2 regions of the Martelella soudanensis genome follow, and region 2 is predicted to be linked to the other one. Evidence: predicted binding sites of a transcription regulator. Region 2 holds the regulator's gene; the other holds the start of a gene.

Region 1 (7,124 bases), 1.3 Mb from region 2:
CCGACGGGTATGCCGGCCCCGGCAAGTGCGCGGATCGTCTCCAGCCGGCGCGGCGGCGTGGCGGCGCGCGGTTCCATGCTGCGGGCAAGCTTGCGGTCGAGCGTGGTCACCGACATCGAAACCTTGACCAGATGCTTTTCCGCCATAAGCGACAGGATATCGAGATCGCGCAGGATCAGCGCGGATTTGGTGGTGATGGACACCGGGTGGTTGGCGTCGGCGAGCACTTCCAGCACCTGGCGCATGATCCGCCATTCCTTCTCCACCGGCTGATAGGGATCGGTATTGGTGCCGATCGCGATGGTTTTCGCGTGATAACCGGGTCTGGAAAGCTCACGGGCAAGCTGGCGGGGCGCATCCGGCTTGGCAAACAGCCGGGTTTCGAAATCAAGCCCGGCGGACAGCCCCATGAAGCTGTGGGTCGGCCGCGCAAAGCAATAGATGCAGCCGTGTTCGCAGCCGCGATAGGGATTGATCGAGCGTTCGAACGGCACGTCCGGCGAGGTATTGCGGGTGATGATCGATTTCACCTTTTCGACCTGCACCTCGGTGGCGAATGCCGGCAGGTCTTCCTCAAGATGCCAGCCGTCGTCAAAGCGCTCGCGGCTTACCGGCTCGAACCGGCCGGACGGGTTCGCGGTCGCCGCGCGGCCCCGCCGGCGACCATGATCGACCGGCTCGAAATGACGGGACGGCGGCGGCGTGAAGCCGGCGATGTCCATATCGAATGCGTCTTCCATGATCATCTCCCGTCTGATTTGCCGGTGGGTCTTCTTGCCCATTGGCAACAGCACTCGGGAAATATAGGGCAACTTCAGGAACAAAGCAAGAACATTTACTGTTCCTTCTACCAATACGGGCCTTCGCTCTTGGCAAGCGCCGTTGAAGTTGCCTAGATAGCGGCATGATAAGTGTGCTGATCGAAAGCAGAAATCAGGACGCCGAGCTTGCATATACGCTCTCGGCGCTGGTGACGGGTGCCGTTGAGGGGCTTGTCAGCGATGTCATCGTTCTCGAACACGGCTCCGGCGAGGGCGTCGAGCGCGTGGCGGATGCGGCCGGCTGCCGGTTCATGAGGACGTGGGACCTGCCCGAGGTCATAGGTCAGCTTCGCGGTGACTGGGTTCTCGTGCTCGAGCCCGGCGCGCGGCCGCTTTCCGGCTGGGTGGAGACGGTGTCGGAGCATATCGCGCTCGAAAACAGGCCGGCGCGGTTCTCGCGCTCGAAAAGGCATCGCCGTTCGCTCTGGCAACGGCTTTTCACCCGGCAATGCCAGCTGGAAGTCGGTGTGCTGCTGCCGAGGTCCATGGCGCTGGAAAAAGCCGCCGCCGGCGGTGGCTCGCCGTTTCTGCTCGCCCGCCGGCAGATGACGCGGCGGCTTTCCTGCGAAATCATCCCTGCATGGGCGATGATTCGGAGCGCGTGAACCGGGCTACGAGGTCCGCTTCAGATGCTCGTCGAGCCGGGGCATGATTTCCACTAAATTGCAGGGCATGTGGCGATAGTCGAACTGCTGGGCGATGATCCCGTCCCAGCCGTCCTTGCAGGCGCCCGGCGAGCCCGGCAGCACGAACACGAAGGTTCGCCCGACAAGGCCCGCGGTTGCACGCGACTGGACCGTCGAGGTTCCGATCTTCTCGAACGAAATCCTGTGAAAGATCGCCGAAAAGCCGTCCATCCGCTTGTCGAACAGCGGTTCGATCGCTTCCGGCGTCAGATCGCGCCCGGTAAAGCCGGTTCCGCCGGTGGTCACCACCACATCGATCCCGTCATCCGCGCTCCAGGCTTTCACGGTCTCGGCAATCGCTGCCCGGTCGTCGCCGACAATCCGCCGGGCGGCCAGAACATGCCCGGCAGCCTCGATCCGCGCGGCCAGCGTGTCGCCGGAGCGATCGTCGGCGAGGCTGCGGCTGTCGGACACGGTGAGCACGGCAAAGCGCACGGGAATGAAAGGGCGGTCGTTCATGCGGTATCTCCTGAGGCGAGCGTGGCGGCGACGAACCAGTCGGGAAAAGCCGTCGCGAGGCTGCGCGCCGCAATTTCGGCGCTTGCGAGGTCGGGGTAGAGGCCGAAACAGGTTGCCCCGGAACCCGACATGCGCACGAGATCCGCCCCGGTCGCCGCCAGCGCATCGGTGACGGCGTGGATCACCGGCGCGATCCGGCTTGCGGGAATTTGCAGATCGTTGCGCGCGCCCCTGATGAGGTCAAGCCAGTCATCGGCGCTTTGCGGCATGTCGCCGGCAAGAACCGGCGGATTGTCGCGATGTTCGAGCGCCTTGAAAACGGCAGGCGTCGCCACCTGCCGCAGCGGGTTCGCAAGCACGAGGAAAAGCGTTGGAAAGCCCGCCGCCGGCGTTATTACGTCGCCGATCCCGCGGGCAAGGAGTGGTTCTCCGGCAAGACACATCGGTACGTCGGCGCCGAGCGAAAGCGCGAGTGGCGACGGGATGTCGCCGGGCAGGCGCCACAGGCTTGCGAGGCCGCGCAGGGTCGCGGCGGCATCCGCCGAGCCGCCGCCGATGCCGGAAGCCGGCGGCAGGCGTTTTTCCAGATGGATATGGACAGGCCCCGGCGAAAGCCCCTCAGCCTCGGCATGGGTCCGCAGCAGGTTGCGGGCCCTGAGCACGAGATTGCCGCTTTCAGGATCGTCGCCGCGCGGCACGCTGTCGGCAAACCGGCCGGACAGCGTGAAACGGTCGGCTTCAGCCTCGGTGAAGGTCAGCCGGTCGCCGAAGTCCGCAAAGGTCACCAGCGTGTCGAGCAGGTGATAGCCATCGCCGCGCCTGCCGGTGACATGAAGCGCCAGGTTGATCTTGGCGCGGGCCTCGGCTTGCAAGGCCGCGCCGCAAGCCGTGGTCACGGCGTCTTGACGGCGTCTCCGTCTCCCTCGGCCGCCCTGGCGAGCGGAGTGTCGTCGCTTTCGATCGTCAGTCCGTTGGCGATCTTGTCCTCGATCTCGGGCACCAGATCGGCCGGCGGCTCGTCGGAAAGCGCCTTCTTCCACTGGTAGATCGCCTCGAGCTTGCGCCCGACCTGCCAGTAGGCATCGCCCAGATGGTCGTTGATCGTCGGGTCGCCGGTATCGAGTATCACCGCGCGTTCCAGTTCGCGCACGGCGTCATTGTAGCGCCCGAGCCGGAAATAGGCCCAGCCGAGCGAATCGACGATATAGCCGTCATCGGGGCGTTGATCGACGGCCTGCTGGATCAGGTCGAGGCCTTCCTCGAGATTGATGCCCTGATCGATCCAGGAATAACCGAGATAGTTCAGCACCTGCGGCTGGTTCGGATAAAGCTCGAGCGCCCGTTTGAAATCGGGTTCGGCCTTGTCCCATTGCTTCAACCGCTCATAGGCGATGGCCCGGCGGTAGAAAATGCCCCAGTCCTCGGGTGATGCGACCGGGCCGATACGCGCCACCGCCTGATCCAGGATATCGGCCATCGCCTGAAAATCCTTCTGTTCCGAATAGACGCCGGAAAGCGCCAGATAGGCCCGGCGGTCGTCCGGCGCTTCCTCGATCAGGGCGGTCAGATGGGCGCGCGCCTCATCAAGGCGGTCGAGGCCGGCAAGCGCGAGGCCTTGCTGCAACTCGGTGAGGCGATATTGCGGGGCATCCTCGGGTATGCGGGAAAAATAGCCGAGCGCGCGTTCCGGCTTGTCGTTGGCTGCGGCAACCACGCCTCGCAGGTAAAGCACATCGGTATCATCCGGCGTCAGCGCTTCGGCGAGCGCCAGATAGAGCGAAACGATATCGTCGCTGCCGCCCTGGTTGAGAGCCGCGGCAAGTTGAAAAAGGACGCTGCCGGCGCCCTCGGCAGCGGTTTTCGGCAGCGCCTGGATCGGATCGCCGGCCTCGATGCGCTCGCGAACCGGGTCGAGAATGGCCGGGTTGAGGCCATAGGTCTCCGCGGTAGAAACCGTATCGAGCGCCTTGCGGGTATTGCCGGCCTCTGCTTCGATCGCGGCAAGGCCGATGACGGTCTTCAGCATCGTATCGGGCGAGGTCGCCCCGCCTTCGCGATCGAGCAGGGCATCGTTGAAATAGCTGCGCGCCTTGGCGGTATTGCCGGAGGCGGCGGCGATCGCGCCGGCGTTGTAATTGGTGAAAAGATCGTACCAGGGCGGGCCGGAAAGCGCGTCAACTGCCTTCAGCGCCTCGTCCGTCTTGCCCTCGCCGTAGAGCGTCCAGGCCACCAGCAGGCCGGAGATCAGGTCGTTGAGCGGGGCGCCGCCATAGGCTTCGAAGCGGGGTATCGCCTCTTCGTATCGTCCGTCCTGAAGGGCTGCGAGCCCGAGCGCCAGATCGCGTAGCGGCACGAGTTGCGGCTCGTCCGATGTCTTGTCCGCCTGCGCTTCGGCCGCCTTCAGATCGCCGTTGAAGATCAGGGTGACGAACAGCTGGTTGTTGGTGCCGGTGTCATAAGGTTCATGCTGCAGCGCGCGGCGGAAATAGGCGATCGCGCGTTCCAGGTCATTGTCCATCGCAGCAGTCTGGCCGGCCAGGAGCGCTCCGGCAAAGCTCAACGCGCCCTGGGCATCATAGACGGGGTCGGTCACCGTCGCGTCCCTGGCGCTTGCCGTCATCGGCCCCGCCGACACTGGCAAAGCGAGCGCCGCGGCAAAAAGCATGGTTCTCAGGCGACGTTTGTTCAGGCTGGTCATCCGCTCTCTTTCATTGACGATCGGGCATTGACGATCGGGCGTTGACGGTCCGGCATTGGCAGTCCGGGCGGGTGCGCGTCGGTCAGTTGATCCGCGCGATGCAGAAATCGATCACTTCCTCAAGGGCGTGCCGGCCGGTGGAGCGCGGCAGACCCGACAGCGCTTCGCGCGCGGCCTCGCCATAGAACAGGGCGCGATCGACAGAATCGGCGAGCGCCCCATGCTTTTCGAGGAGGAATCGGGCTTTTTCGAGGGCGGCGTCGTCATTTTCGCCGCCTTCGATGGCGTTGCGCCAGAATGTCTTTTCGCCATCATCTCCGCGCTGATAGGCCAGAATGATCGGCAGCGTCACCTTCCCCTCGCGGAAATCATCGCCGACGTTCTTGCCAAGATCGGCGCTGTTGCCGCCATAATCGAGCACATCGTCGACGAGTTGAAAGGCGATGCCGAGCGCCATGCCGTAATTGCGCAATGCCTTGCGATCGGCAGCCGACGCCCCGGCGATGATCGGCCCAACCTCGGCGGCAGCTGCAAATAGCTCGGCCGTCTTGCCGCGGATGACGGCGATGTAATCGTCCTCGGTGGTTTCCATCTTCTTGGAGACCGAAAGCTGCAGCACTTCGCCCTCGGCGATCACGGCGGCGGCATCCGATAGCACTGAAAGCGCCTCCAACGAGCCCGTTTCCACCATCATCCTGAAGGATTGGCCAAGCAGAAAATCGCCAACCAGAACGCTTGCCTGGTTGCCCCAGATCATCCGGGCGCTGGACTTGCCGCGCCTCAGGTCGCTCTCGTCCACGACATCGTCATGAAGCAGCGTTGCGGTATGCATGAATTCGACACTGGTTGCCAGCCGGATATGATGCTCGCCCCGGTAGCCGAACAGCGACGCGGTCGCGAGCGTCAGCATCGGGCGCAGCCGCTTGCCGCCGGAAGAAATCAGGTGATTGGCCACCTCCGGGATCATTTCGACATCGGACCCCGCCTTCGACAGGATCAGCGCATTGACGCGCTCCATATCGGAACGGGTCAAATCCACGATGGGCTTGACCGAGCCGGAGGTTTTGTTCTCTTTAACCAGTGGTATAACGGAACCCAAGTGAGTTCGCTCCCTTTCATGCATTCATGCCGACAATAGGGAGCGGCAGAAGCAGCGACAAGGGGCAATGTGTTCCTTTTGCATGAAATTCAGGAGTGATGAATGGCCCTTGTCAATCTGTTGCGCACCAATGACGCCGTGGTGCTGGGCCTCGCCGAAAGCCTCTTCAAGGAAGCCGGAATTCACTATTTCGTGGCTGACCGCTCGATGAGCGTGATGGAGGGGTCGCTCGGTCTTCTGCCGCGCCGCCTGATGGTGGACGAGAGTGCCGAGGCGGAGGCCCGCGCGCTTTTGACCGATGCCGGGCTCGGCAAGGAACTGGAGCCGGAATGACGGCGGATGGCTTCACCGTCGACGCCTTTCATCGCGGCCGCTTCCATCTCGTGCAACCGAAGGGGAGAGGCCATCGGGCCGGTATGGACGCGATGCTGCTCGCCGCAATGGTCGACCGGAAGGCCGCAAGCGACGGGCAGGCCTTTCGTGTCGCCGATCTCGGGGCGGGGGCGGGGGCTGCCGGATTTGCGGTTGCCTCCCGCATTCCGGATGCGGAAATCTCGCTGTTCGAGCTTTCGCCGGAAATGGCGGATTTTGCCCGCCGCTCCGTGGCGCTCGCGGAAAACGCCGGGATCCGGCCTCGCATCCGCGTCTTCGAAGCCGATGTCACGCTCACCGGCGCACGTCGCAATGACGCTGGCCTGACGGATGACGCCTTCGATCACGTCATCATGAACCCGCCGTTCAACGAGGCCGCCGACCGCAAGACGCCGGACCGGCTGAAACAGGTCGCCCATGCCATGGAGGAGGGCCTGTTCGAGGCCTGGATCCGCACCGCCGGCGCGATCCTGAAGCCCGGCGGCCAGCTTTCCCTGATCGCCCGCCCGCAATCGTTGAGCGATATCATCGCCGCCTGCGGCAGGCGCTTCGGCGGGCTTGAGATCACGCCGGTGCATGCCCGCGCCGGCGAGGATGCCTTCCGCATTCTGGCAAGCGCCATCAAGGGCTCGCGGGCCCGGCTTGCGCTGCGGCCGCCGATCATCATGCACGGCGGCGATGGCCACGCCTTTCTGCCGGCCGTCGATGATCTCAACAATGGCCGGGCGAGCTATTCACGCCGCAAAAACAGGTAAATCAGTCTGCTGACAAACCTATCCCCTTTTACGGGCGTCATCCTCGGGCTTGTCCCGAGGATCTAATCCCCTCACGATTCGAGCGGAGTTCGCTGCTCATAAGACACTGTTTACTATTAATTTTTTACCTAAAACGCCTGTCGTGTCGGGATGTGCTTAGACCCTCGGGACAAGCCCGAGGGTGACGAAAGAGGGTGGGGCAGACTTTGTCAACAAACAGGTAAATCCGCCTGA
Region 2 (7,124 bases):
CAGGGTGACGTGTTCAACGAGATTGAAATAGGTCACCAGCCAGCTGAAGGATTTCGCACAGGCCATGAGAAACATGATCATGGCGGTCGTCTTGACCGTGTGGGACAGGATCGGAACGATATCGGAAAGCTTGAGCTGGCGGTAAAACAGGAAGCCGATCGCCAGGCCGTACATCACCGCGACCGCCGAAGCCTGCGTCGGACTGAAGAAGCCGCCGAGAATGCCGCCCATGATGATGACCGGCAACAGCAGCGCCGGCATCCCCCTGAACAGGGCCAGGAGCAGACCGACGACGCCAACGAAGGGCGTTCTTTCGCCATAGCCTCTGCGGACGGCAAAGAAATAGGCTGTGATCATCAGGGCGATGGCGATCAGCACGCCCGGCAGCATGCCGGCGAGAAACAGGCCCGCGACCGACACGTTCATCACCGACGCATAGATCAGCATCGGAATGCTGGGCGGGATGATCGGGCCGATAACGGAGCTCGCTGCCGTCACCGCGGCGCTGTAGTCCTCGCCGTAGCCGTTCTTTTTCATCGCCGGGACCATGATGCTGCCGACAGCGACGGTATCGGAAACCGCCGATCCGGTGATGCCCGCGAAAAACATGCTGGCGACGATATTGGTATGCGCCAGGCCGCCGCGGATCCACCCCACCAGCGACGACGACAGCGTCATCAGCCTGTCGGTGATCCCGGCGCGGTTCATGATCTCGCCGGCCATGATGAAGAACGGGATGGCCAGCAAAAGCATGTTTTCCGTGCTGGTGAACATGCGTTGGGGAATTTGCAGGAACAGACGCGGGTCGCCGATGTCGACATAGACGAAGATCGTCATGAGGACGAGACACATCGCAATCGGAACGCCGAGCAGAAGCATCGGCACGAAACTGCCAAAAATAATCGCGATCAAGGGTCACACTCCGACGTTTTGTGCGTCGGCCGCCGTCTTCCTCGGATCGGGAAGCGCCGCGGCGACACTGAACAATCCCAGCAGCACGCCGCCGACGGGAACCGAAAGGTAATAGTAATAGAGGCTGATGCCGAGATAGAGCGACTTCTGGTACTTGCCGACGAACAGCGCCATCTTGTAGCCGAAATAGACCATGACGAAGACGACCACGAGGGCCAGCAGCATGTAGATCACCCTGAGCACGGTCTTCAGAAACGGCCCGACCAGTTCGTAGACAAACTCCACCCCGATATGGCCGCCATGACGCGCGATGACCCCGGCGCCGACAAAGGTAAGCCAGGCAAAGAACAGATTGCTGATTTCCTCCGACCAGACCGGAGAATTCCCCACAAGCTGGTTCACGATGATTTCATAGGCGGTACTGAGAAACAGCAGACCGGCCAGCGTGATGGCAATCGCCATGCACAGCTTTTCCAGTCCGTCCATCAGGACCTGATATCCAACGAGCAGCTTTTTCATTCCGACGATCTCCCTGCCACCACGGTCCGGCGCGCATGCGAACCCTGCCCCGCGGCGCGTTCGCATGCGTCCGGCTTGACGAAGCGGGCGAGCAAGCAATGCTCGGCGGACAGCCGTCCGCCAGAGCCGTTCTCGAATGCCCGCCCCGTTCGCGTCCGCGGCTTAGCGCTGGGTTTCAGCTTCCTTGGTGGCGGCGAGAATGCGATCGACCCATTCCTGGCCGTCGGGACCCATCTGCCTCAGAACCATGTCGACATAGGGTTTCTGGGAAAGTTCGCGGAATTCGGCGAGCTCTGCCTTGGTCGGGTAGTAGAAGACCGCGCCTTCCTTCTCCATCGCGCTCTGGATAACCAGCGAGGAAAGGAGGGACTGGGCATTTCCGACGCGATTGCAGAGGTCCCCTGCCCGCAGGATCAGAGTCTGGTTTTCAGGCGACAGCGACTGGAAGAACTCCTCGTTGATGAGAACCGGGTGCAGATTGTAGCTGTGCCGGGTCACGGTGACATAGGGGTTCACTTCATAGAGCTTTGACGAATACATCGAATAGAGCTCGGTATCGTGGCCTGCGGCCATGCCCGACTGCAGGGCGGTGTAGAGTTCGTTCCAGCTGATCGTAACGGTATTGGCGCCCCAGGCGCGGAACATCGCCAGCAGTCCCGGATTTTCCGGCACGCGCATCTTCATGCCCTTCATGTCGGCGACGCTGTGGATCGGCTTGTCCGCGTAGATATTGCGGAAACCGGCGCCTTCCGGCCAGGCCAGAACACGAAGTCCGGTCTTTTCAAGGACGGTTTCGGCAAGCGCATCGCCGAAGGGACCATCCATGACCTGCCAGGCCGTCAGACTGTCCGGGAAAACATATGGTATCTGCGTGACGGCCATTTCCGACACGAACGGCACAAGGATCGACGTATAGGCGCCGACCATCTGGATCACGCCGGTTTGCGCCGATTCAACCATCGCACGGGCGCCGCCGAGCGCTCCGTCCGGATAGACGTCAAGCGCAAGCTCGCCTTCGGAAGCGACGTCGAGATACTCCTTCATCGCGACAACGCAAGCCGTTCGCCCGGCGCCCGGCAGATGCAGGTCCGCCTCGGAACTGTGGCCGATCTTGATGACGATCGGCTCGGCGCTGGCAGCGCTGACCGTCGCACTAACCGTCATCGCCGCACCGAGCGCGAGTGCTGCAAATTTCTTCATGTAATTCCTCCCCGTCCCGTTTCCTCCTGATGGGCGGCGGCCCGCTTCGCCCTCCCGGCGTCTTGGCCACCATGCGCGACCTGGGACAAAAGGTCACTTTTGAAACTCTATTTTAAAAATCTTATGTTGTCGACAGCCTTGCAATCAAACCACGCACCAGAAATATCGAAAGCCCCAGGCGATGCGGGAGAACGACGAGCAGAATTTCGTTAAATGGGGGCCATGGCAAAACGCATGCGAGCGGACGCATTGTGTGGCGACAGGAGGCGCGAATTTCCGCGCGAGCCCGTTATTTTTGCCCCACTCCGGTTGCACTTGCGGAACACAGTAGGAACATGTATATTCGTTCTGGATTTGTTTCGAAGGACCAGGGGCAGGAAATGCTGACACGCAAACAACAGGAATTGCTGTTTTTCATTCATGAACGGATGAAAGAGACGGGCATTCCGCCCTCCTTCGATGAGATGAAGGAAGCGCTCGACCTCGCGTCGAAATCGGGCATTCACCGGTTGATCACGGCACTGGAGGAACGCGGTTTCATCCGTCGGCTTCCCAACCGCGCCCGGGCGCTAGAAATCCTGCGCATGCCGGACAGCACGATGGGTCAGCCGCCGCGCCGGGGTTTTTCGCCAAGCGTGATCGAAGGCTCCCTCGGCAAGAAACAGGAAGAGCCCAAGGCGCCGGTCGGCAACAATGACAGCGGCTCGACCGGCATACCGGTCATGGGGCGGATTGCTGCCGGCGTGCCGATTTCGGCCATTCAGGAAAACACCCATCAGATCACAGTGCCGGCGGAAATGCTTGGCGCGGGAGAACATTACGCGCTTGAGGTTCAGGGTGATTCGATGATCGACGCCGGGATCTTCGACGGCGATACCGTAATCATCCGCAATATCTCCACCGCCTCCCCCGGCGATATTGTCGTTGCGCTCGTCAATGACGAGGAAGCGACCCTGAAGCGGTTCCGCCGCAAGGGCGCATCGATCGCGCTGGAAGCGGCCAATCCGGCTTACGAGACCCGCATTTTCGCCGCAAGCCAGGTCAAGGTTCAGGGCAAGCTGGTCGGTCTGATCCGCCGCTACCACTGAAGGTAAGCGTCTCCGGAACCGTGATCACCGGCAGATATTCTCCGGAACGCCAGTCGTAGAGCCGGTGTCTGTTCCAAGGGCGATCGAGCGCTGTGACCGAGGTTTTGAGCGAAACGCTTGTCGGCCCGCACGAGGGCTGGCGGGCCTTTCTGGAGACAGCCTGGGGTGCGGTCCCCGCAGTGGCATCGCCGACTGTCACGGAGGCCGCAGCGCTTCGGTGACGTGCTTCCGCAGGCTCATTGTCCGCGTGCCAGGCTGTGTTTTGAGGCGACGCTGATGTGCCGCTGTCCGGGCGTTCGCGCGCAACCTCCGGCGACAGCGTGAATTGAAACGCGCCGCGCTGCCGGCGCATTGCCGGGGTGATGAGATAGGCGCCGGAGCGGCAGGTCTGAAAGCCGGGACGGTATCGACTGACGACGATATCGGCATTATCGCAGGCAAGTCCGGTGAAGGCCGGTCGTTCGACCGTCATGATTCGAAGCCCCGTAAAGACCGCATAGCACCATGCATCGTCCTCGCATCGGAAGATGCCGGGCCTCCGTTCGGCCTCGGCGATCGTTTTGAGTAACGTTTCGGCGGCTTGGGCCATATCCGGCGCATCCAGCCGGGCGAAGCGATCCTCCTCTTGCAACACCAGCGTGCTTTCCTCCACAGGTGGCGCCGTTTGCGATAGCGCAAGTGCGGTTTCCCATTGCTCGAACACGAAGGATGGCGGCCGTTTGGTGTTGAGCGCGGCGACCTCGCCGGCGACGATCGCAACGAGGTCGCCGTCGGCCGCCACCAGGATCTGGGGCGGCAACGGGGCGCGCGGCCAGGAAATCAGCGCGAAGGAGAGCGCCATCGGTATGACGCCAAGCAGCCGCAACCGTGTGCGCAACAGCACAAGCGGCAGGAATCCGACCAGGAAAAGAAGCAGAAATCCCGCTGGAGCGCGGCCTGTCGTGAACGCGCCGCCGAGGCCGTCGACCCATGTCGCGGCCTGCATCACCCAATCGAGCCCCCAGCCCATGACCGCCAGAAACGGGGCGTGAAGATTGAGCGGCATGGCAAGCAATGACAGCAGCCCGGCGGGCATGACAATAAAGGTCACCACCGGCATGGCAAGCAGGTTGCCCAAAAGCCCGTAGCCGGCAATGCGCGAGAAATGGTGGATGGCAAACGGCGTCGTCGACAGCCCCCCGATCAATGCGGTCAACACGATCCCGGAAAAGGCGATCCACAGCCAGCGGAGCGCGCCCCGGCGCGAGGCAAGGCCGCCCGCAGGCCTTCGCTGCCAGGCGCCATAGCCTGCAATCAGCGCAAGCGTTGCGGCAAACGACATCTGCATGCCCGGCCCCACCACCTCGGCGGGGGTCACGATCAGAATCACCAGCGCCGCCAGCGCGACATTGCGCAGGCTGATCGCCGGGCGGTCGAAGATCGCCGCCGCAAGCATCACCGCCAGCATGATGAAGGCGCGTTCGGCGGAAACCTGCATCCCGGAAATCAGCAGATAGAAAAGGGCCGCCGCGATCGCGGCGGCGGCGGCGATCTTTTTGGTCGAAACCGCCTCGGCCGCCCGCGGCGACATGGCCAGCAGCAGCCTGAGGCTCGAAAAGAAAATGCCGGCGGCGAGCGCCATGTGAAGGCCGGAAATGGCAATGATATGGGCAAGGCCGGCATTGCGCAGCGCATCGAGCATGTCATCGCTCAGCGCCCGGCGCTCGCCGGTGATGATCGCATTGGCGAAAGCGCCGGTATCGCCCTCAAGCACTGTCCGGATGCGCCCTGCAATGCCGTCTCGAATCCGCTCGATCGCCAATGCCGCCTCCGCGACCGGGCCCGGCGCGGGCGGGCGCCCGATATCTTTCGGCGGACCATAGAAGAAGCCCACCGCGCCGACCCCATCGAAATAGGACAGGAACCCGAAATCAACCAGACCGGGCATTACCGGCGCGGAAGGCGGCAGCAGGCGTCCGAGCCCCTGAATGTTGTGGCCAATCGGGACCGGCGGCAAATTGCCGCGGGCGACAAGCGTCACGCGCTCGGGCGGGCGGTGAATGACCGGGTCATCCGTTGCCGTCACCTTGACCACATAGCGCCAGCCGGTTTCCGTCGGCTCGCGGCTTTCGACAATGCCGGCGATATGTGTCGTCACGGGCGAATCGAGCATCACGGTGGCGCGTCGGCCGGTCTCTGTCGCGGCAAGCATGGCGCCGCACAGGAAAAGCGCGAGACCCGCGCTTGCAAGCCGCGGAAAGCCCTTTCCGTTTCGCAGCAAGACGGCCGCAACCACCGAAAGCCCGCAATAGAGCGCAAGGCCCGGCAATGCCGGGCTTTGGGAAAGCGAAAACCACCAGCATATCCCGGCCGCGAGAGCCACCGGAACCATGAGGAAGACCCGGCCGAAAGCCTGCTCCTCGCGCCACAAGGCGCCAAGGTTGAACAGCCCGGCCCGGCTGGCGTTGCGCCGGTCGAAATCCGCGTCTCCGGGACCTGTCGAACGCCGCCGCGTGAAGAGCGCGGGAAGCCGGGCGGCGCCGGCGCGCCGGGCTTCCGCCTTGTCGATCTCGCTCGTGCCAGCCCCGCTCCCGCGCATCCGCAATCGCCGCCCCACAACTTTTACATGTTGTGACCAATGCTAATCGATTGCAATGCAAGCGCTGGCCGCATAAGCAAAATTTTCCTTTTCTAAACCCCGAAAAACTTGCTAAACGCAGATATTACTCATCACCCGCCGCGCGGCTTCGTCGGCTTGGCAACACCCTGCCAATCCTATAGCTGATTAAAATCCCGATTGGCTTCGACAGCGCATCCGCGCCGGAAATTTGGAGGATAGGATGACGGAAACTGGAAAACTAAAACTCGACGGCCAGGAACTTGAGCTGTCGGTGGAAGAAGGCACGTTCGGGCCTAAAGTCCTCGACATCGGTTCGCTCTACAAGCAGTCGGGCATGTTCACCTACGATCCGGGTTTCACCTCGACGGCATCGTGCAAATCCAAGATCACCTATATCGACGGCGACAACGGCATCCTGCTGCATCGCGGCTACCCGATCGATCAACTCGCCGAAAACGCCGACTTCCTCGAAGTCTGCTATCTGCTGCTTTTCGGCGAACTGCCGACGGCCACGCAGAAAAAGGATTTCGACTTCCGTGTGACCCATCACACGATGATTCACGATCAACTCACGAGGCTCTTTACCGGTTTCCGCCGTGATGCCCATCCCATGGCCATCATCTGCGGCGCCGTTGGAGCCATGTCTGCCTTCTATCACGACTCGATCGACATCTCGGATCCCTACAAGCGCGAGATCGCCAGCATCCGCATGATCGCCAAGATCCCGACCATCGCGGCCATGGCCTACAAATACCACGTCGGCGAGCCCTTCGTTTATCCGCGCAACGACCTCGGCTATGCCGCCA

Evidence for each region. The regulator LexA, encoded in region 2, represses DNA repair genes until DNA is damaged. The targets are predictions, from matches to a motif close to TGTTCNNNNTGTGTTCNG.
Region 1: a site for LexA is predicted at 817-834, ahead of HQ843_RS13180 (glycosyl transferase). Genes of this name have one in related genera too.

What each region holds. Positions count from the first base shown of each region.
Region 1 is NZ_CP054861.1:2,769,388-2,776,511, forward strand. It holds gene HQ843_RS13175 (PA0069 family radical SAM protein) at 1-722, opposite strand, end outside; gene HQ843_RS13180 (glycosyl transferase) at 905-1,426, shown strand; gene moaB (molybdenum cofactor biosynthesis protein B) at 1,433-1,966, opposite strand; gene HQ843_RS13190 (4-(cytidine 5'-diphospho)-2-C-methyl-D-erythritol kinase) at 1,963-2,862, opposite strand; gene HQ843_RS13195 (tetratricopeptide repeat protein) at 2,859-4,664, opposite strand; gene HQ843_RS13200 (polyprenyl synthetase family protein) at 4,747-5,763, opposite strand; gene HQ843_RS13205 (putative signal transducing protein) at 5,866-6,096, shown strand; gene HQ843_RS13210 (tRNA1(Val) (adenine(37)-N6)-methyltransferase) at 6,093-6,890, shown strand.
Region 2 is NZ_CP054861.1:4,022,237-4,029,360, forward strand. It holds gene HQ843_RS19315 (TRAP transporter large permease) at 1-912, opposite strand, end outside; gene HQ843_RS19320 (TRAP transporter small permease) at 916-1,431, opposite strand; gene HQ843_RS19325 (TRAP transporter substrate-binding protein) at 1,594-2,631, opposite strand; gene lexA (transcriptional repressor LexA) at 3,012-3,719, shown strand; gene HQ843_RS19335 (ComEC/Rec2 family competence protein) at 3,673-6,297, opposite strand; gene gltA (citrate synthase) at 6,539-7,124, shown strand, end outside.